Linked DNA regions of Antarctobacter heliothermus. Each later gene encodes a partner of the first gene's protein in a complex. Links are inferred from orthologs where the notes say so. Each region holds a gene or a part of one and is shown on either strand. Other genes may lie near its edges. The genes, in order: uvrB and ANTHELSMS3_RS19890.

Evidence for each region.
Region 2: the proteins of uvrB (region 1) and ANTHELSMS3_RS19890 are in contact, whole or in part, in a crystal structure (PDB 7EGT), measured with the Thermus thermophilus proteins. The link is inferred for Antarctobacter heliothermus from one-to-one orthologs. Residues at the interface, in WP_096411307.1 of Thermus thermophilus: Glu23, Leu25, Arg26, Asp27, Gly28, Glu29, Arg30, Phe31, Arg55, Glu326, Asp327, Phe328, Glu379, Ser382, Gln383, His398, Gly400, Arg401; in WP_096412145.1 of Thermus thermophilus: His654, Arg656, Phe657, Gln666, Asp668, Glu669, Lys680, Arg681, Leu682, Ser683, Lys685, Tyr686, Ala687.

The regions. Positions count from the first base shown.
Region 1 is NZ_CP022540.1:1,735,212-1,745,425, reverse strand. Bases 1,466-4,376 are described here. They hold uvrB (excinuclease ABC subunit UvrB), read left to right. Parts: upstream 1,466-1,777; coding sequence 1,778-3,976; downstream 3,977-4,376. Other genes in these bases: ANTHELSMS3_RS08280 (ETC complex I subunit), read right to left, coding at 1,466-1,519. Also shown: ANTHELSMS3_RS08285 (MYG1 family protein), read right to left, coding at 75-1,001; more of ANTHELSMS3_RS08280, read right to left, coding at 1,208-1,465; ANTHELSMS3_RS08260 (IS1595 family transposase), read left to right, coding at 7,300-8,229; ANTHELSMS3_RS08255 (P63C domain-containing protein), read left to right, coding at 8,469-9,200; ANTHELSMS3_RS08250 (hypothetical protein), read left to right, coding at 9,209-9,655. UniProt on the Escherichia coli protein: The UvrABC repair system catalyzes the recognition and processing of DNA lesions. A damage recognition complex composed of 2 UvrA and 2 UvrB subunits scans DNA for abnormalities.
Region 2 is NZ_CP022540.1:4,190,957-4,201,294, reverse strand. Bases 4,100-7,134 are described here. They hold ANTHELSMS3_RS19890 (ATP-dependent helicase), read left to right. Parts: upstream 4,100-4,421; coding sequence 4,422-6,848; downstream 6,849-7,134. Other genes in these bases: ANTHELSMS3_RS19885 (Lrp/AsnC family transcriptional regulator), read right to left, coding at 6,858-7,134; ANTHELSMS3_RS19895 (hypothetical protein), read left to right, coding at 4,100-4,338. In the rest of the region: pyc (pyruvate carboxylase), read right to left, coding at 1-1,869; ANTHELSMS3_RS19905 (BLUF domain-containing protein), read left to right, coding at 2,129-2,572; ANTHELSMS3_RS19900 (alpha-hydroxy acid oxidase), read right to left, coding at 2,579-3,718; more of ANTHELSMS3_RS19895, read left to right, coding at 3,841-4,099; more of ANTHELSMS3_RS19885, read right to left, coding at 7,135-7,334; hppD (4-hydroxyphenylpyruvate dioxygenase), read left to right, coding at 7,454-8,551; ANTHELSMS3_RS19875 (hypothetical protein), read right to left, coding at 8,630-10,338. UniProt on the Escherichia coli protein: A helicase with DNA-dependent ATPase activity. Unwinds DNA duplexes with 3'-5' polarity. Translocates on single-stranded DNA with 3'-5' polarity. Initiates unwinding more efficiently from a nicked substrate than double-stranded DNA.

The DNA.
Region 1 (10,214 bases):
GAAACCGTCACTTCGAGCCGACTGCAGACCTTCCTGTCCATTCGATGAAGGCCTGCATGTGCCGCCCCTGCGGCTTACTCAGCCAAGGCTTCTGCCACCGCAATGTCTGCCATTTTAAGGATTGCCTCGCGTGATGCGGCCACGGCAATGAAGCGTCCATTGTGGCAGAATTTCGCGCCTGGAACACCGCTGGCGATTTCAAGTGCCGCATCAGTCAGCCCTGCCCATGCAACAGGTAAATCAGCGCGGTTATCGAACGTGTCATCGCCAACGCGGATTGTCGTCAGCGCCCAGTCCTCGCCACGCGGGTGGATGACGAAAAGCCGGTGATCGGCGCCTGCCTTTTCGACGCCCGCACGAAACGGCATGCCCATCGGCAGCTCTAGAACCCGGCCTTCACCGGCGGCCTCGATAGCTGCCATCACCATGGCCTCGGCCCGAAACTTTGCGGCTTTGCGTTTGATCTGCGCCTCGACGAATGCGCGCGCCACTGGCAGGGCGGCCAAAAAGGCCCGATCATCGGCACCTTCTTCGCGATCATCAAATACGGTTTTCAGGCTTTCGAGCAGCACCGGCAGTGTCATGCCCGAAAACAGCGGCCCCGCCTCGGATGTATTCACGGCGCCATTATCGACCAAATCAACCGGCAAAACGAAACCGCGATCAAAGGAGTCATGAATTGCCTCGACATCTTTCTCGGGCACGGCCATCGCACGCAAATAGTCGCGACCATATTGCGCCCAGATCAGACCGAATGAGCTATAGGGCTGGCCATCTTCGCGCAGCGGATTGGGCCGCTGGTGGTGATCGAAAATCTGCGCGGCAGCATCAAAATCGCCGCCAACGTCATAAACAATCCGCCCCTCGGCGGGCGTGATCCACGCCTTGTCCCGCGTGCGAACCAGCTCGGCCTTTGGGAAAAGCCGTGTCAGGATGACCGAGGACAAAAGCTCGTCGGCGTGGAAGCCACCGGAATGGGTGACAAGGTGGGTGATGGTCATCAGATGCAGGCTCCAGCCGGATTTAAATTAATTTGGGCGACCAATAAGGCCGCCCATAAGGTCGATGCGAATGTGGGGATGGATGGGACTCTCAGGCAATCCATATCATGTGGGGCAGTCAAAACGGACCGCAACATATAGATATCAAATCATCTTCGCGAAATCCTTGCCCCGATTCCGAGACAACTTTAACCCGATTTACAGCGTCAGTGTGTCCAAACCGTGCGTCGGTCGACAGCGAAGTTCTCGGCGTAGCCGCGCGCGCGAATATTGGGTTTGCGTTTTTTCGGCTCAAAGACCTGCGCGTCGATCCCATGCTCACGAGCATAGGCAAGGGCCGCATCCTTGGTGTCGAACTGCAGTCGCACCTGAGCCTGCATGTCATGGGAGGAGGTCCACCCCATCAGCGGGTCCACCGTGCGGGGCGAATCCGGGGCAAATTCCAGCGTCCAGCCCTTGGTCTTTGCCTGGCCAGAGGACATCGCCGTCCTCGCCGGCTGATAAATGCGTGCCCGCATGTCGCAGCTCCTGTCGTTCCTTACCTTCTTGCGTGATATGCAGGACGTACACAAGGGCTGCAAGAGCGCCGAATGTCACATTTTTCCCATGTGAAATTGCCCATCTGAAAGAGCAAGCCGGAGTCGGGTAAAGGGGCGTCCGCGCCAGCTCGCCGGTTCGGGCCCCGGAACCGCTGACCCCGGTAGGGCGGAAAGCCTGTCCCGCCCCTTGTCGTCGTCCCACCCGCACGACATATTCTCCGGGAACGGAGCCGATCCATGCACAACAATTCCCCCGAACAGATGCCTGTGCTGTTGCACGCGCCAGCGCCTGATGTCCGTGATCGCGAAAAGCTGGAAGGTGGCAAGCAATTTGTGCTGCACACCGAGTTTTCGCCCGCCGGGGACCAGCCCACTGCGATTGCAGACCTGACCGCTGGGGTGAACAATGGCGAACGAGATCAGGTTTTGTTGGGGGCCACGGGCACCGGCAAAACCTTTACCATGGCCAAGGTGATTGAAGAGACGCAGCGCCCTGCCATCATCCTTGCCCCGAACAAGACACTGGCCGCGCAGTTATATGGCGAGTTCAAGGGCTTCTTCCCCGACAACGCGGTCGAATACTTCGTCAGCTACTATGATTACTACCAGCCCGAAGCCTATGTCGCGCGGTCGGACACCTATATCGAGAAGGAAAGCCAGATCAACGAACAGATCGACCGGATGCGCCACTCGGCCACCCGGGCGCTGTTGGAGCGTGACGATGTGATCATCGTTGCCTCTGTGTCGTGTATTTACGGTATCGGCTCTGTCGAGACCTATGGTGCCATGACGCAGGATCTGCACACCGGCCGCGAATATGAAATGCGCAAGGTCATGGCCGATCTGGTGGCGCAGCAATACCGGCGCAACGATCAAGGGTTTCAGCGCGGGTCGTTCCGGGTGCGCGGCGACTCGCTCGAAGTCTGGCCCGCCCACCTTGACGACCGCGCTTGGCGTCTGTCCTTTTTCGGCGAAGAGCTGGAGGCGATCACCGAGTTTGATCCGCTCACCGGCGAAAAGACCGACACATTCGACCGCATCCGCCTCTATGCCAACAGCCACTATGTCACGCCCCGTCCGACAATGAATCAGGCCATCATTGGCATCAAGAAAGAGTTGCGCCAGCGGTTGGATCAACTGGTCAATGAGGGCAAGCTGTTGGAGGCGCAACGGCTGGAACAGCGCACCAACTTTGATCTTGAAATGCTGGAGGCGACCGGTGTCTGCAACGGGATCGAGAACTATTCGCGCTATCTGACCGGACGCGCCCCCGGTGAGCCGCCCCCCACACTGTTCGAATTCATCCCGGACAACGCGATTGTCTTTGCCGATGAAAGCCACGTTTCGGTCCCGCAGATCGGCGGCATGTACAAAGGCGACTTTCGGCGCAAGATGACGCTGGCGGAGCACGGTTTCCGCCTGCCGTCGTGCATGGACAACCGCCCGCTGAAGTTCGAGGAATGGGACGCCATGCGCCCACAGTCTGTCTTTGTCTCGGCCACCCCTGCCAAATGGGAGATCGAACAAACTGGCGGCGTGTTCACCGAACAAGTCATCCGCCCCACCGGTCTGCTGGATCCGCAGGTGGAAATCCGCCCGGTCGAAATGCAGGTGGACGACTTGCTGGACGAGGTGCGCCGCGTCACCGCCGCAGGCTACCGGACGCTGGCGACGACCTTGACCAAACGCATGGCCGAAGATCTGACTGAGTACATGCATGAGCAGGGCATCAAGGTCCGCTACATGCATTCGGACATCGACACTATCGAACGGATCGAGATCCTGCGCGACCTGCGTCTGGGGGCGTTTGACGTGCTGATCGGCATCAACCTGCTGCGTGAGGGTTTGGACATTCCCGAATGCGGACTGGTGGCCATTCTGGACGCGGACAAGGAGGGCTTTTTGCGCTCTGAAACCTCGCTGATTCAGACCATCGGGCGTGCCGCACGGAACGCGGACGGACGCGTTATCATGTACGCCGACCGCATCACCGGGTCGATGGAACGCGCGATGGGAGAAACTGACCGCCGCCGCGAAAAGCAGATTGCCTACAACAAAGAGCACGGCATCACGCCCGCCACGGTGAAAAAGAACGTCGAGGACATTCTTGCCGGATTGTACAAGGGCGACGTGGACATGAACCGCGTCACCGCCAAAATTGATCCGGCGCGACAGGGTGCTAACCTTCAGACGGTTCTGGACGGGCTGCGCACCGACATGCGCAAGGCGGCTGAAAACCTTGAGTTCGAAGACGCGGCGCGGTTGCGTGATGAAATCAAGCGACTAGAGGCGGTCGACCTCGCAGTCTCGGACGATCCTTTGGCGCGTCAGCAGGCGGTTGAGCGAGCGTCAGAGGCGGCAGTAAAGGCCAAGGGGCGATCTACAGCCGGGAAGCCGGGGCAACGAGGTGGGAATGTGAAGCGGCGGAAGAGGTGACTTTGTTGCCAGCCGAACTCAATGAAGCGGAGTTGCACCACAGTTGGTCACTCTCTGTGCAAACCTGAATTAGTGCTGCTCTGCTGGTAAGTGGCGATGTTAACGCCCGCGCAAAATCAGGGATTGCCACAGCCCGTTGGCAGCGGGTTGAAGCCTAGTGAGTCATCAGTTTCGTCGAATGTTCGACCGCGAAAACACTTGGACTTCTGCATGTCTGACGCCCTCGTAAAAAGGCCAATATCTCGCCAGCAAGATGCCCCCCACCAATCTCTCATATCCCAAGCGTGGCAGGCATTTTTCACACGACATTCGATCACAGCCGGAAGGCTGCAATCCTGTTCATGTCTTGCGCGATGTGTGAGGTGCCGCTAGTTTCCTAGACTGTGAACAGGCGTGCAATTTTGACCCCGTAGAGGGGTTACCGGCGTCCAAAATGACCCCCTTACACTGAAGTGGATGATGCCCCCGAGATCATCGGGGAGCACAGTGTGGGATATTGGTGGTGGAGACGATAGCGAAGATCCGTCGGGCATATTTTCAGGACAAGAAGTCGATCAAGCAGATCTGCCGGGAGCTGCGGGTTTCACGGAACACGGTGCGCAAGGTGATCCGGTCCGGGGCGACCGAACTGACCTACGAGCGCACGATCCAGCCGCTGCCGAAGATCGGCCCTTGGACGGGTGAGCTCGACGAGATGCTGGCGGCCAACGCCCGGAAACCCAAGCGTGAGCGGCTGAGCCGTATTCGGATGTTTGAAGAACTCAGGGCCCGTGGATATGGCGGCGGCTATGATGCTGTCCGACGTTGCGCAGCCACGTGGTCCAAGGAGGAGCAGGTCGCATCTGCGGCTGCCTATGTGCCGCTGATCTTCGATCCGGGTGAGGCCTACCAATTCGATTGGAGGTAAGGAGGATCAGGAAAGGCGCCAGTGGCGCGTTTCCCCGACGAACAGAACGTGGTGATCGATGGCGCGACGACCACTGTGAAGGTCGCCCACGTCCGGCTTTTCCACAGCCGGATGCTGTTCGTGCGAGCCTACCCGCGCGAGACGCAGGAGATGGTCTTCAACGCCCATGACAAGGCCTTCGCCTTCTTCAGGGGCACCTGCACGCGGGGCATCAACGACAGCGGGAATTGTCCGCCATTGGTCCGAGGACAATGGACGCGAAGACCGCGGTCGACACGATCTTCGTCGGCCGCGACCGTGCCTACAACCGCCGGTTCCAGCAGATGTGCGGGCATTACCTCGTCGATCCGCCGTCCATTGGGCTTGAACCAATGGCGCCTCAATGAACGGCCCTGCACTCCGACATCCGGCCGAAGTTCAGGAGCTACGCCGAGCTCAACGCCTGGTTCGAGGACCGCTGTGTTGCCTGGGCCAAGGCCAATCCGCATCAGGAGCTTCGGGATCGAACGATCTGGAATGTGTTCCAGGACGAGCGCGCGAGTCTTGTGCCCTACGTCGGTCCGTTCGATCATTGCCCGGCAGGCGATTGCGAAGCAATCTGCCGAGAGGAGGCTTCCATGCCGTGCCGGCGTCGGTCTCGAAGACCTGCCTCGTCCGGTTTGACAAGAACCGCTACTCGGTGGAGGGCCGCGCCATGCGGGTCGCATGCCTTTGGCATGACGGCCGCCCTGTCGAGATCCGCGCCTATGCCGAACGGGTCGAGTTCTGGCAGGACGGCAAGATCATGGGGCAGCACGCCCGCGCCTTCGGGCGCGACAAGGCCATCTACGACCCGTTGCACTACATTCCTGTTCTGGCTCGCAAGCCCGGCGCTCTCCGGAATGGCGCGCCCTTCAAGGACTGGGACCTGCCGCCAGCGATCCGGCGTGTGCAGCGCAAGCCTGGCAAGGTGCCGAACGGCGACCGGCACCCTCTCGGGACATTGCTGCGCAATGCCCTGCCGGGCAGTGAATGGTCCAGATCCTGAGCATGATCCCGACCGACGGATTGGATGCGGTGGACGCTGCCTGTGCCGAAGCCCTGAACGAAGGAGCCCCTGCCGCCTCGGTCGTCATCAACATCCTGGCCCGATATCGTGAACCGCCGCCGCCGTTGACCATTGATACGCCGGACGCGTTACGACTGACCTGCGAGCCCGTGGCCGATTGCCAACGTTACGACAGCCTCAGGAGACCCAACCATGGAAAGATCACAGGCGCTGGACGCGTCACGCCGAAGGCGTGCCTCCGGCACGACCCAGCTGAAGCTCTACGGCATGAAGGCCGCCTACGATGAGATCATCACCGTCGTGACGGAGGCACGCTTCCAGCGTGACAGTGAAGCGTCAGCACGAACCGCAGCAGATCGTCCACTGCCCGGCAGGCGCATGCGTAGCATGCTGCCGAGAGGGGGCGACCTGCTGAATGCCGAGATCAGCGAGAAGCAGGCGCGCTCGATCAAATACCAGATGACCATCGCCAAGCTGCCCCTGGCGAAAGAGGTCTCTCTCGTGGTTCGCAAAGCGAACCACTGCCGGCAGTGGACGAGTTCAGCTTTGAAGAAACGCCGGTCAACGAGACGCTGGTGCGCGATCTGGCCTCTGGTGAGTTCCTCGAACAGCAGCGCAATGTCGTGCTCATCGGTGGCACCGGGACCGGCAAATCCCACCCTGCCATGAGCATCGCCCGGGCCTGCATCCGGCGCGGCAAACGGGGGCACTTCTTCAATGTCGTGGACCTGGTGAACAAGCTCGATGCCGAAGCTCGTGCCGACCGGCAGGGGCGCACGGCCGACCTGCTGTGCCGCCTCGACTTCCTGATCCTTGACGAGCTTGGCTACCTCCCGTTCGCCCAGACCGGCGGCCAGTTGCTGCTCCACCTCATCAACCGCCTCTACGAGCGCACCTCGGTCATCGTGACCACCAACCTCGACTTCGGTGAATGGCCTTCCGTCGTTGGCGACGCCAAGATGACCACTACGCTCCTCGACCGTCTTACCCACCATTGTGAGATCGTCGAAACCGGCAACGAAAGCTGGCGCTTCAAGACCAGGGAATAAACGAACTCCCGCTGGCCCGATACGGCTGCGCTGTGTGGTGGCTACACCGCTTCGAGACAGGCGCCCGAGGGCGCAGCAGGGGGTCATTTTTGGATGCCGATAGGGGGTCAAGATTGCGAGCCGATTGACACCAAATCGCGCTACGTGAAAAAATTGGGGCGACCCGGCAGGAACTTAGGTCGCTCGAAAAGGACGGCATTCTTGTTCCACGAACAAAGGTATCAACCATTAAATTGGGGCTCATATACCTAACTAGCCAAATTCGACCTGCCATGCTTGGCTAGTTAAGTTACACAGGTTCCAGAAGGAGCCTGACCCAATGTCCAAGCCGAAGCCCGAAACCCTCTCTACCTTCCAGTTCTTCCAGAAGTTCCCGGATGAGGAAGCGGCGCGCAAGTTTTTCGAGACGAAGCGCTGGGGCGATGAGCCGGTTTGTGGTCACTGCGGTTCGGTTTCCGTGACCGAGTGCAAAGACCATAAGCCGATGCCATACCACTGCAAAGATTGTCGTAAGCATTTCAGCGTTCGCACTGGCACAGTTCTGGCCGAAAGCCGCCTCCCCCTCATTAAGTGGCTGCTGGCGATCTTCATGCTCACCAGCGCCCGCAAGGGCATCCCTAGCGCCCAGATGGCGCGCGAACTTGGCGTCACTCAGAAAACCGCATGGTTCCTTGCGCAGCGTATCCGTGAGACATGGCTGGCCGAAGGTGGCAACCACACAGGTGGTCAGACGCAGGTTGATGAAACCTACATCGGCGGCAAAGAGGCCAATAAGCATTCGGACAAGAAGTTGCGTGCCGGTCGCGGCGCTGTCGGCAAGACGCCCGTTGTCGGGATGCGCACTGCCTCCGGTGAAGTCCGCGCCATGCCCGTTGCCGATGTTAGCAAGAAGACCCTGCAAGGCTTCATTCGCCAGAACGTCCGTCGCGGCTCCACTGTCGTCACCGATACATTCCGCAGCTATCATGACCTTTCGCGCAACTATAACCACGTTCAGGTCAATCACAGCGTCGGACAGTACGTGAACGGCATGGCGCACACCAACGGGATCGAAAGCTTCTGGTCGCTTCTCAAGCGCGGTTTCATCGGCATCTATCACTACATGAGCGCCAAGCACCTGCACCGCTATGTGAAGGAATTCTCATTCCGCCATAACACGGCGCAGATTGGCACCATGGATTTCATCGGAATGACAATTGACCGCATGGTTGAGAAGCGGCTGACCTACAAAGGGCTGATCAATGGCTGACAAGAAAGACCTCATTCAACCGATTACGGATGGCACATTTGACGATGTGGTGAATAAAGTCGTTGGGGCAGCAGATAAAGACGAACAGAACACCCCAAGGGCGCGATACGGGGGTATTCTGGCAATCAGTGACGTGCAGATACCCTGCTACGTACTTGAAGATGGCACCCGAGTGATACACCAGCGGGGAATGGTCAGCTCTTTAGGCATGTCACGCGGCGGAAGTTCCAGGGGCGGCGGTGACCGCCTCGCGTATTTTGTTGCCCAAAAGAACACTTTCACCCTATGTTTCCAAAGAGTTAAGGGATGTGACCAAAGAGCCTCTGTTGTTTCGAACTGACAAGGGGGCGCTCGCTTACGGATACGACGCAACGGTCTTGGCGGACATTTGCGAGGCAATTCTATCCGCTAGGTCGAATGATGCTCTAAGCAAGCAGCAAAAGCACATCGCTGAAAAAGCTGAAATTCTTGTTCGAGCGTTCGCCCGAGTTGGCATCGTGGCACTTGTGGACGAAGCCACTGGCTTCCAAACAGATCGCGGCCATGACGCGCTACGCTTGCTCTTGGAGCGCTACATTGCAGATGGCCTCCAGAAATGGATACACACGTTTCCAGACTCATTTTTTGCCGAGCTGGATAGGTTATACGACAATGCGCCAACGTCAGCCCGGTCCCGCCCGCAGTACTATAGTCGATTCATTAACAAGTATGTCTATGACCCTATAGAACATGGCTATGTGAAAGCTGAGTTGGATAAACTGAACATAACCGACGAGGGGAAACGCCGCGCTAGGTTCCATCAGTGGCTTACAAGCGAAGGGCGAACAATTCTCACGCGCCAGATTGGAAAAGTTGAAGGCATGATGGAAATGTGCAGTGACATCGAGCAATTTAAAGAGATGGTTAAGCGCAGGAAGGCGGTGACCGTTGCACCGTACTTGTTTGATGAGATGAACAAAATTATTGAGTAGGGCGGCGATTGTCAAAGAAGTACCTTTTTTCTGATGAGGCAGGATGCTTCACGTTCAACCGCAATCCGAATGTCTCAAAGTACTTCATCATCTGCACCATCACCCTTAGTGATCTCGCAGTAGCAGCCGACTTGGTGAAATTACGTCGAGAAATGATTTGGGATGGGTCGCCTATCGGCGACTATTTTCACGCCACCGTGGACAAACAAGAGGTCCGTGACCGGGTTTATGAGGAAATCCTAAAGCACGATGTGAGAATACAAGCAACAATTTGCGAAAAGGCCAAAGCCCAGCCCCACGTCGCAACCTCTAAGGCAGAGTTTTACAAGCGCCCTTGGTATTATACGTTGAGATATGGGATAGCGCCACATGTCAGTGCGGGCGACGAATTGCTTGTTACAGCAGCGTCAATCGGAAAAAAAACAACGATTGACCTACTGCACAAAATTGGATGACGTGATGCGCCAAACAATTAAAGCCGCGCGATGGGCGGTTGAATTCCGTCCATCTTACTGCGACCCTTGCCTCCAAGTCGCCGATTACTGCGCTTGGGCGATTCAGAGAAAGTGGGAGCGCGCCGATACGCGATCATACGACATGATCAAGCACATGATCACGAGAGAGTATGATCTTTGGTCGCACGGAACAAAACTGTACTACTAGGTGCAGCCCGCCATGTTGGCGATCTTGGCTATCACGAGGAGGCCCGGGGGCCGTTCACCAAGCAAGGGCTGCTTCGGGACATGTAGCACGCATGTGTTGCGTTTTCAAGAATCCTGTATGCGGCTAGTTAAGTATATAGGCCCCATTCAATACGTCAGGGCCCACGACATTTCGTTAGGAAAATGTGAGGGTGTATTTGGGTATCACGGTTTTGTCGTGAAGCGATCAGAGATAAACCTCTTTAATGTGCGGAACGCAAAATCCACAACAACCGCTACGAATTTAATTGGGCAAATGTCCGCGGCCGAGTTTGGTCGATCGGTTGGCCTGCGTGGAAAGGGAGGCTTCCTG
Region 2 (10,338 bases), 2.5 Mb from region 1 along the record:
GGTATAGCCAACCCCGTTGGCCCCGCGTAGCAGCATCTGGGTCATGACATTGGGCATGGCCGCGCGCAGGTCGCGCAGGCGCTGCCACGGGCATTCCTGCAAGAACCGGTACGCCACGTCGAATGTCGCGCCGCCCCAGCATTCCACGCTGAACAGTTTGGGCAGCATATGGGCGTAGGCGGGGGCGACCTTGATCATGTCATGGCTGCGCATCCGCGTCGCCAGCAGCGACTGGTGGCCGTCACGCATGGTGGTGTCGGTGATCAGCACCTGCTTTTGCGCCGCCAGCCAGTCTGCAACGGCCTGCGGCCCTTTTTCGTCCAGCAGGGTCTTGGTGCCTGCGGGCGGCGTCTCCAATGGCACCTTGGGTGCGCGCGCCGGTTTCAGGTCCGGATGGGGCAGGGCGCGGCCCTGCACCTCGGGGTGACCGTTCACCGTGATGTCGGCGATATAGGTCAGCACCTTGGTGCCCCGGTCCCGGCGTTTTTTGAAATCGAACAGCTCAGGCGTCGTGTCGATGAACTTGGTGGTGTACTGGTTGTTCAGAAAGACCGGGTGTTTCAGCAGGTTGATCACGAATTCGATGTTCGTGGTCACACCCCGGATGCGGAATTCGCGCAACGCGCGGTCCATCCGGCTGATCGCCTTTTCCGGGGTCTGTGCCTTGGCCGTCACCTTGACCAAAAGCGAGTCGTAATAGCGCGTGATGACGCCGCCGGCATAGGCGGTGCCGCCGTCCAGACGGATGCCCATGCCCGTGGCCGAGCGGAACGCCGTGATGCGCCCGTAGTCGGGGATAAAGTTGTTGGACGGATCTTCTGTCGTGATCCGGGTCTGCAGCGCATGGCCCGTCAAGCGCACATCGTATTGCGACGCCTTGCCGGTGGCCTCGGCCAGCGATTTGCCCTCTGCGATCAGGATTTGCGCCTGCACGATGTCGATGCCGGTCACCTCTTCGGTGACGGTGTGTTCCACCTGCACACGCGGGTTGACCTCGATAAAGTAGAACTTGCCGGTGTCCATATCCATCAGGAACTCGACAGTTCCCGCGCATTCGTAGTTCACATGGGCGCAGATCTTGCGGCCAAGTTCGCAGATCTCTTCGCGCTGGGCTTCGGACAGATAGGGCGCGGGGGCGCGTTCCACGACTTTCTGGTTGCGGCGCTGCACCGAACAGTCGCGTTCGTACAGGTGATAGATATTGCCCTGCTTGTCGCCAAGGATCTGCACCTCGACGTGGCGGGCGCGGATGATCATCTTTTCCAGATAACCCTCGCCGTTGCCAAAGGCAGCTTCGGCCTCACGCCGACCCTCCAGCACCTTGTCTTTCAGCTCTTTGGCGCTTTCGATCGGGCGCATGCCCCGGCCACCGCCACCCCAGCTGGCCTTCAGCATCAGCGGATAGCCGACCTCATCGGCCTCTTTGGCGATGGCGTCGAAATCGTCGCCCAACACCTCGGTGGCGGGAATCACCGGCACACCCGCCTCAATGGCAACCCGGCGGGCGCTGGCCTTGTCGCCAAGGGCGCGCATGGTTTCGGCCTTGGGACCGATGAATGTGATGCCAGCCTCGGAGCAGGCGTCAACGAAATCGGGATTTTCCGACAGCAGGCCATAACCCGGATGGATCGCGTCCGCGCCACAGGCTTTGGCCACGCGGATGATCTCGGGAATCGACAGATAGGCTTGGACTGGGCCCAGCCCCTCGCCGATGCGATACGCCTCATCCGCCTTGAAGCGGTGCAAGCCCAGCTTGTCTTCTTCGGCGTAGACGGCGACCGTCTTTTTTCCCATTTCGTTCGCAGCCCGCATGATACGGATCGCGATCTCGCCCCGGTTGGCAATCAGGATCTTTTCGAAATCAGCCATAAGTCAGGGGTCCCTTTTCGGCACAGAGGCGCGTTTGCGCAATTTTGTTACTTTGAGGCTGTGCCGCGCCGCAGCGCAAGGGGGTTTTGCAAATTATTCGGTCATGGCGGTCGCATTTGCAAATTTTGCGAAGGGCGGGGGTCGGGGCCCCTTGGAAAGGGGGGAATCGCCGATTTCGTAAGGTTGTGTTCGGACTATCATTTTAGCGTCGTCGCGCGGAAACGCCTTGTACTTTTGGGCCAAATCAACGGAGGACGCCGTGAAGCGGCTGATCTACCTCAGTTCTGCCGTAAGGCTGGCGACACGCGATGATCTTGCGCAGATTCTTGGCGCGGCGCGGCGCAACAACAGGCGCGATGGCGTCACCGGGTTGCTGATGTACCACGACGGGACGTTCCTGCAGATCCTCGAAGGGGAGGAAACGGCCGTCGATCGCGTCTTTGAGCGAATCGCCCGGAACGACCTCCACCGAGGCGTCCAAAGCCTGCCATCATCCCAAGTCCACGAACGGTTGTTTGCCGACTGGACCATGGCCTTTGCCAGACCGGACGCGCTTTGTGTAAATGACGATCTGGGGGCCAAGGCATTTGTGGCGGTCAGACAGGATCTTGACCGGATCGAGGCGTCGGACAAACGCGCGGCGACTTTTGTGCGAAGGTTCTTTTCGACGTTTCGCGATCTGGGGTCGCTCACGGGACGGTGAAACGGACTACCCTGCGGTTACCGCCTGTCCGCGCAGATCAGCCGGGCGCGCAACGTCCAATTGTCCGATGCAGGCCACCAGATCCCGGCGCAACATGTCGATCAGATGGGCCGGACCACGATCCCCCAGCGCGCAGACCGCGTAATGCCAGGCGCGCCCCATCATCACGAAATCCGCCCCCAGGGCGATGGCGCGCAGCATGTCCAACCCGCCTTCGATCCCGCTGTCAAAGATCACCGGCAGCGTGGTCGCCGCCCGCACGCCGGGCAGGTACTCTACCGACCCCGGCACACCGTCGAACTGCCGACCGCCATGGTTTGACACCCAGATGGCATCGACTCCTTCGTCCTGCATCCGCGCGGCATCGTCGGGGCGTAGCACACCCTTGACCACCAGCGGCCCATCCCATGCATCGCGCAGCCAGCGCAGATAGTCCCAGTCCGGCGCTGTGCGCAGGAGATAACCAATGTGGGCGGTGGGATCGCGCGGGGCATTGTCCTGGGAATACTTGTCCAGCGTTTTCATGCGGGGCATCCCGGCGCGCATCCGTGCCAGCGACCACGCCGGGCGCATGGCGCATTGCAGCGCGATGCGCGGCGTGATGCGCGGCGGTTGCACCAGTCCGCCCTTCACCTGTTTCTCGCGGCGCGAGGCGACGGGGACGTCGACAGTCAGGACCAGAACCTTGAATCCGCTGGCCTTGGCCCGCGCCAGCATGTCCCGGCGCATATCTACGTCGCGCGGGGGGTACAGCTGGAACCAGCCTTTGCCGCCGGTTTCGGGACCAATCTCTTCTGGTGTGGCATTGGCGACCGTCGACAGCGCATAGGGCAGACCGGCCTTGGTCGCCTCCTGCGCCAGCAACCGTTCCGCCCCGGGCCACAGCAGCCCGGACTGGCCCACCGGAGCCACGCCAAAGGGCAGGGGGTGGGTCTGGCCAAACAGCTCCACCGACAGGTCCGGCGTCACCTCTCCATGCAGGATCGACGGTGTGAACAGCACATTGTCCAGCGCGGTGCGGTTGCGGCATGCGCTGGCCTCTGTCCCCGTGGCCGAGTCAAGATAGGCCCAGGCAAAATGCGGAACGCGTCTGCGCGCGGCGCGACGCAGATCGGCGATGGTCAAATAACGACTGTGAAGATCCATGACGCTATCTGGCGCGGGACATGGCGGGACGCAAGTGACCTCACCGGCATTCTCGACAAATCTTCAACATATTTTAAGCGCCTTGGCGGAAGTTGATCCTCAGCGATAGAAAAGGACATCCCATGCACGCGATGATTGTCGACCTTGATCCCACACGCCTTGAACGCAGCCAGATCGCCTTTCTGGAATCGGGCATCCATGTCACAGGATCGGGCAGTTTTGCGGTGGCTGAGACCTGCCTGCGCCGGGCGGTGGTCGACGTGTTGGTGATCGACGCCGATTGCGGGGCAGAGCGGATTGTCAGCCTGACCGCGCTGGCGGAACGGCGCAATCCGCGGCTGGTCACCATCCTGTTGGCCCGCGACGTGACCGAGATCACGGATTTGTACTCTGACGCCGTGACGACGCTGCATTGCGTGCTGGATGGGCGTGTTTCCCCGCGTGTCGTGGCGCGCATGGCGCAGGCCTCGCTGGCGGGCCGCGCCGCGTGCAAGCTCACCCCGGCCCGCGCCGACAGCGCGCCGCAGGCCCCGGCGGCCGAACCCTCCGCGCCCAATCCGGTCTTTTTCACAACGCGCCGCAAACCGGCGGTGCACCCCGGCGAGGCTGTCCCTGCCTGACAGTTGAAAATTCGTCGTACGCGGGGCGAACATAGGGCGAACACGCCCTTCCCCTGACCGCGCGATGGCGCTAGATTGGCGCCATGAGCAGTTTCGACGAATTCGACGCGTTTGAGGCGTCCTCGCTTTCGGCGCGCGCCATGGCGGCGCGCCCCGCCCCCTATCTGAATGAGCTGAACCCGGCCCAGCGGGAGGCGGTCGAGGTACTGGATGGCCCGGTGCTGATGTTGGCGGGGGCCGGGACGGGCAAGACCAAGGCGCTGACCGCGCGGGTGGTCCACCTGCTGAACACCGGCCGCGCCCGCCCGAACGAAATCCTGTCGGTGACCTTCACCAACAAGGCTGCGCGCGAGATGAAATTGCGCGTAGGCCGCATGCTGGGCCAGACGGTTGAGGGCATGCCTTGGCTGGGTACGTTCCACTCGATCTGTGTCAAACAGCTGCGCCGCCACGCCGAGCTGATCACCGCCGAGGCCAACACCGATCAGGTGGTTGAGGGGCCCGATTCGCAGCCCGGCCTGCATCTGAAGTCCAACTTTACCATTCTCGACACCGACGATCAGTTGCGTCTGCTCAAGCAACTGGTGCGGGCGGCGGAGATCGACGACAAACGCTGGCCCGCGCGGCAATTGGCCAACATCATCGAGGGCTGGAAAAACCGCGCGCTGACGCCGGACAAGGTGCCGGCAGCGGACGGTGGGGCCTTCAACCATCGCGGGCCGGAACTCTACGCCGCCTATCAGCGCCGCCTGCTGGAACTGAACGCCGTCGATTTCGGTGATCTGCTAATGCACATGGTCACCATTTTTCAGACCCACCCGGACATTCTGGCGCAGTACCAACGCTGGTTCCGCTACATCCTTGTGGACGAATATCAGGATACCAACGTGGCGCAGTATCTCTGGCTGCGCCTGCTCGCGTCACAGCACAAGAACATCTGCTGCGTCGGCGACGACGATCAGTCGATCTATGGCTGGCGCGGGGCCGAGGTGGGCAATATCCTGCGGTTTGAAAAGGATTTTCCCGGCGCCCATGTGGTGCGGTTGGAACAGAACTATCGCTCTACGCCGCATATCCTCGCCGCCGCCTCGGGCGTGATCCGGGGCAACACCGGGCGTCTGGGCAAGGAACTGTGGACACAGGCGCAGGACGGCGAAAAGGTACGCCTGATCGGCCATTGGGACGGTGAGGAAGAGGCACGCTGGATCGGTGAGGAAATCGAATCGATGCAGGGCGGCACCCGCGGGATGCGGCCCTATTCGCTGGACGACATGGCCATTCTCGTGCGCGCCAGCCACCAGATGCGCGCGTTTGAAGACCGCTTTCTGACCATCGGCCTGCCGTACCGCGTCATCGGCGGCCCGCGATTCTATGAGCGGATGGAAATCCGCGATGCCATGGCTTATTTCCGCCTTGTCGTGTCCCCCACCGATGATCTGGCGTTTGAGCGCGTCGTCAACACGCCCAAGCGCGGCCTTGGCGACAAGGCACAGCAAACCATCCAGCGCATCGCCCGTGAAAACGGCGTCAGCCTTGTGGACGGGGCGGCGCTGGCGGTCGAACAGGGGGCGATCAAGGGCAAAGGCGCCAAGGCGCTGGGCGAGCTGATCGTGGGCCTTGCCCGCTGGGGGCGCATGACCGGCGACAAGGACGTCAGCCACATGGAACTGGCAGAGATCGTTCTGGACGAAAGCGGCTACACCGGCATGTGGCAGAACGACAAGACACCAGAGGCCCCCGGCCGGCTGGAAAACCTCAAGGAACTGGTCAAGGCGCTGGAAAGCTTTGAAAACCTTCAGGGGTTTCTCGAACATGTCGCGCTGGTCATGGACAACGAAAAGGATGAGGCGGGGGCCAAGGTGTCGATCATGACGCTGCACGCGGCCAAGGGGCTGGAGTTTCCGGTGGTCTTCCTGCCGGGCTGGGAGGACGGGCTGTTCCCGTCGCAGCGCAGCATGGACGAACCCGGAATCCAGGGACAAAAGAACTTGGAAGAGGAGCGGCGGCTGGCCTATGTCGGCATCACCCGCGCCGAAGAGGTCTGTACCATCAGCTTTGCGGGCAACCGCCGCGTCTTTGGTCAGTGGCAATCGCAGATGCCCTCGCGCTTTGTCGATGAACTGCCAGAGGAACATGTCGAGGTGCTGACTCCCCCCGGCCTGTATGGCGGTGGCTACGGTGCGGCGACCAGCGGTGGCATGGGCGGCTATTCCTCGGGCGTCGAAAAACGCGCGGCAGAGGCAAATGTCTACAATTCCCCCGGCTGGAAACGGCTTCAGGAGCGGCAGAACCAACGCCCCGTCAGCCAGCCCCGCGAAAGCCGCTCACAGGTGATCGACCTTGAGGCGGTGTCGGTCCACACGGTCGGCGACCGCGTGTTTCACCAGAAATTCGGCTACGGTGCGATTCTCGGGATCGAGGGCGATAAGCTGGAGATTGAATTCGAAAAGGCAGGCACCAAAAAGGTCGTCGCCCGCTTCATTCATACTGCCGACGACGTGCCGTTCTAGCGCGTCCCGTCACCCGATGGGCAAGGGCGCATCGGCCTTCGGCTGATCCATGACGATCTGGGAATGCACCCGCGCCACCACCGGATGCGCCAACAGAACCTCATGAATCAGCCGGTTGAGCGCGGCCAGATCCGGGCAATAGACCCGCAGCAGGTAATCCGCCTCTCCGGTCATGGTCCAGGCAGAGACGATCTCTGGTCGGACCCGCAGCAGCCGCGCAAAATCCGTGCCCTCCTTGGCCCCGTGCCGCGCCAGTTGGACCTGAACAAAGGCCTGCACATCCAGACCCAGCTTGTCCGGGTCCAACCGTGCGCGATAGCCTTGAATGACGCCCGCTTCCTCCAACCGCTGCCGCCGCCGACCTGCCTGACTGGGTGACAGGTGCAGGGTCTCGCCCAGTTGCTGCGCCGTGGCCTGACCGTCGCGCTGCACCGCGTCCAGCAACGCGATGTCCGTGGCATCCAGGGATGTGCGGCTATTCTGCATATATCTGTCTGTTCATGCGCATAATGCGCGTGTTGTGATCCGTATCGCTCAATAATGCGCAAACGCCGCGCCTTGGTAAAGGTACATTGACAGCAAGACTTTCACAGCAGGAGAGACGCATGGGACCCTTCCCGCACGACGCCCCGCAGGCCACGATCACCGAAGAGAACCCCGCCGGCACTGACGGGTTCGAATTTGTCGAATTCGCCAGCCCGGAGCCGCAGGAACTCCGCGATCTCTTTGCCCGCATGGGGTATGCCCATGTCGCCAACCACAAAAGCAAACAGATCGAACTTTGGCAGCAGGGCGACATCACCTATGTCCTGAACGCCGAACCGGACAGTTTCGCGTCACGGTTCGTCGCCGAACACGGCCCCTGCGCACCGTCGATGGCATGGCGCGTCGTCGATGCGCAGCACGCCTATGACCATGCCATCGCCAAGGGCGCGGAACCCTATGAGGGGACTGACAAGACCGTCGACTGGCCCGCGATCAAGGGCATTGGCGGCAGCTTGATCTACTTCACCGACCAGTACTATGACACCTCGCCCTACAACGCCGAATTTGACTGGATCGAACAGTCCAAACCGCGCGGCGTCGGCTTTTACTACCTCGATCACCTGACCCACAACGTCTTCAAGGGCAACATGGACAAGTGGTTCCAGTTCTACGGCAACTTGTTCAACTTCCGCGAAATCCGCTTTTTCGACATTGAGGGCAAATTCACCGGGCTTTTGTCGCGTGCGCTGACCTCTCCCTGTGGCCGTATCCGCATCCCGATCAACGAGGACCGCGGTGAAAAGGGCCAGATCGTCGCCTATCTGAAAAAGTACAACGGAGAGGGCATTCAGCACATCGCTGTGGGCGCGCGCGACATCTATGCCGCCACCGACCAGATCGCCGAGAAGGGCGTCAAGTTCATGCCCGGCCCCCCGGACACCTACTATGACATGTCCTATGACCGGGTGCAGGGCCATGATGAGCCGCTGGACCGGATGAAGAAACACGGCATTCTGATCGACGGCGAAGGCGTGGTCGACGGCGGCGAAACCCGCATCCTGCTACAGATCTTTTCCAAGACCGTGATCGGACCGATCTTTTTCGAGTTTATTCAGCGCAAGGGCGATGACGGGTTCGGTGAGGGCAACTTCAAGGCGCTGTTCGAGTCCATCGAACAAGAGCAGATCAACAGCGGTGAGCTGGACGGCGCGGCCTGACCACCGTCCTCAAACGCCCAAAACAGAAAACCCCACCGGACATCCGGTGGGGTTTTTCGTGTCCGAGGACGAGATTTCTCAGCCGCTCGGCATCTGGAGCGTCAGGTTCCGACTGCCCTTGGAATAGCGCAAGGCATCTTCGCCGATGGCCGTCACCTGACCGCCGTCCAGCCGATCGCCAACCTTGACCTTCTGGTATTTGCCATTGGCCAGACGCACCAGCGCGCGACGGTTGTCAGAGGTGCCATAAACGCCGATCAGGTTGATCTTTTTCAGGTTGATCGCGTTTTCCAGCGTGGCAGAGCGGGCGACGCTGGTGCTGGACGGAATGCTGGGTGCAACTGTGCGGGGGGCCACGGCAACGGCGGCTGTCTGCACCGGGCTGGGGGCGATGCTGCGGTCTGCGCGGTCGACGATGGCATCCATGTTGCGCGGACGACCCACCGGCACCAAGGACCGCACAACCGCCTGTTCGGTGGCGTCCGGGGTGTCGAGTTCGGCCTGCTCCTGCACGGTCTTTGGCCGCATGGTCGGTCGGATGCTGGCCAGTTCCGTGCGGGTGATGCCACGCAACTGACTGCGCTCACGCTGCTGAATGATGTCGCTGGGGCGGGCCCGCGGGCGCACGCGTGGCACCGGGGCTGCGCCATCCGGCGCGTCCGGGTCCGGCGCGGCCGAGGTGTTTTCGCCCCGCAGCGGCGGAATGACCGGCGGGCGGCCCGTAAAAATCCGCAGCCCATCCGGCGTCAGTGCGCCTTCGGGGGTCGCACGAACAACGTCGCGCTGGTCGAAATCGAAGGTCAGTCCGGCGGGCGGTGGCAGGCCGGGGTCCGCCAGTGCCGCTTCGCGCTCCAACTCTTTGGCGTCGGGCAGGGCGACCGCGTCAAAGATCTGGATGCTAGGATCAATCGAGGCGGCATAGATGTCCTCAACCCCGTCCGCAGGCGGCGTCATCGGCTTGACCGGGGAGCGCTGCCAGATGCCGGTAGCGGCATAGGTCGCAGCGGCCTCTTCGCTGGTCAACTGGCGCGGGTCGATCGGCACCGACAGCGGGGCAACCGGTGGCGCGTCCGTGACCTCGGGGGTGTCCAGCGCCGCCAGCCGCACGTCCTCGGCCGGTCGGGCAACCGGCCGCAAGGAGACAACTGGCGGAGACACAACCGCGGGCGTGGCGGATTCGAGCACAACGCCGGTGTCCGCACCATCGGGTAGCGATGCGACCGCGCTGGCCGGTGCGTCATCGTTGGACCGGAACAGCCGCGCCAGTCCTTCGTCCAGGAACACCGACGCCCAGGCCGCAACACCTAACAGGAACATCAAAAGCAAAGCGGTCAGCAACAGGCCCAGATAGCGTGGTTTGCCGCGGGTGGCGTCGCGGTCGCGCGCGCCAAAGACGGTCATCCGGTCCCGTTCCTCCGACGATCCGAACATCGCATGGCCGGGGGACGCCGTGGCAGCCGCCGCGCCGCCGGTCGCAAAGGCCGGTCCGCCGATTTCGGCGTTGGGGCGCGGTCCGCGCAGCGCGGCCAGCTTGGCCAGCGGGTTGGGCCGGGGGCCTTTGCGCGCAGGTACCGCAATTGGCGCTGCCTCACGGGCGGCCACGGGCGGGGCGATCCCCTCATCCGTCTTGGGTTTGCGTGTCGGGGTGGCGGCCAGACCGGCAGCCCGGGCTGCGACGGTTTTGGGCAGCGCCTTGAGGCCGGATTTTGCCGGGGCCTTGGCTCTGGCTTTCAGCCGCGGCGGCAGCTCGGTGCGTTTCGGGGCCGCGCCTGCGGCCGGTTTGCCGT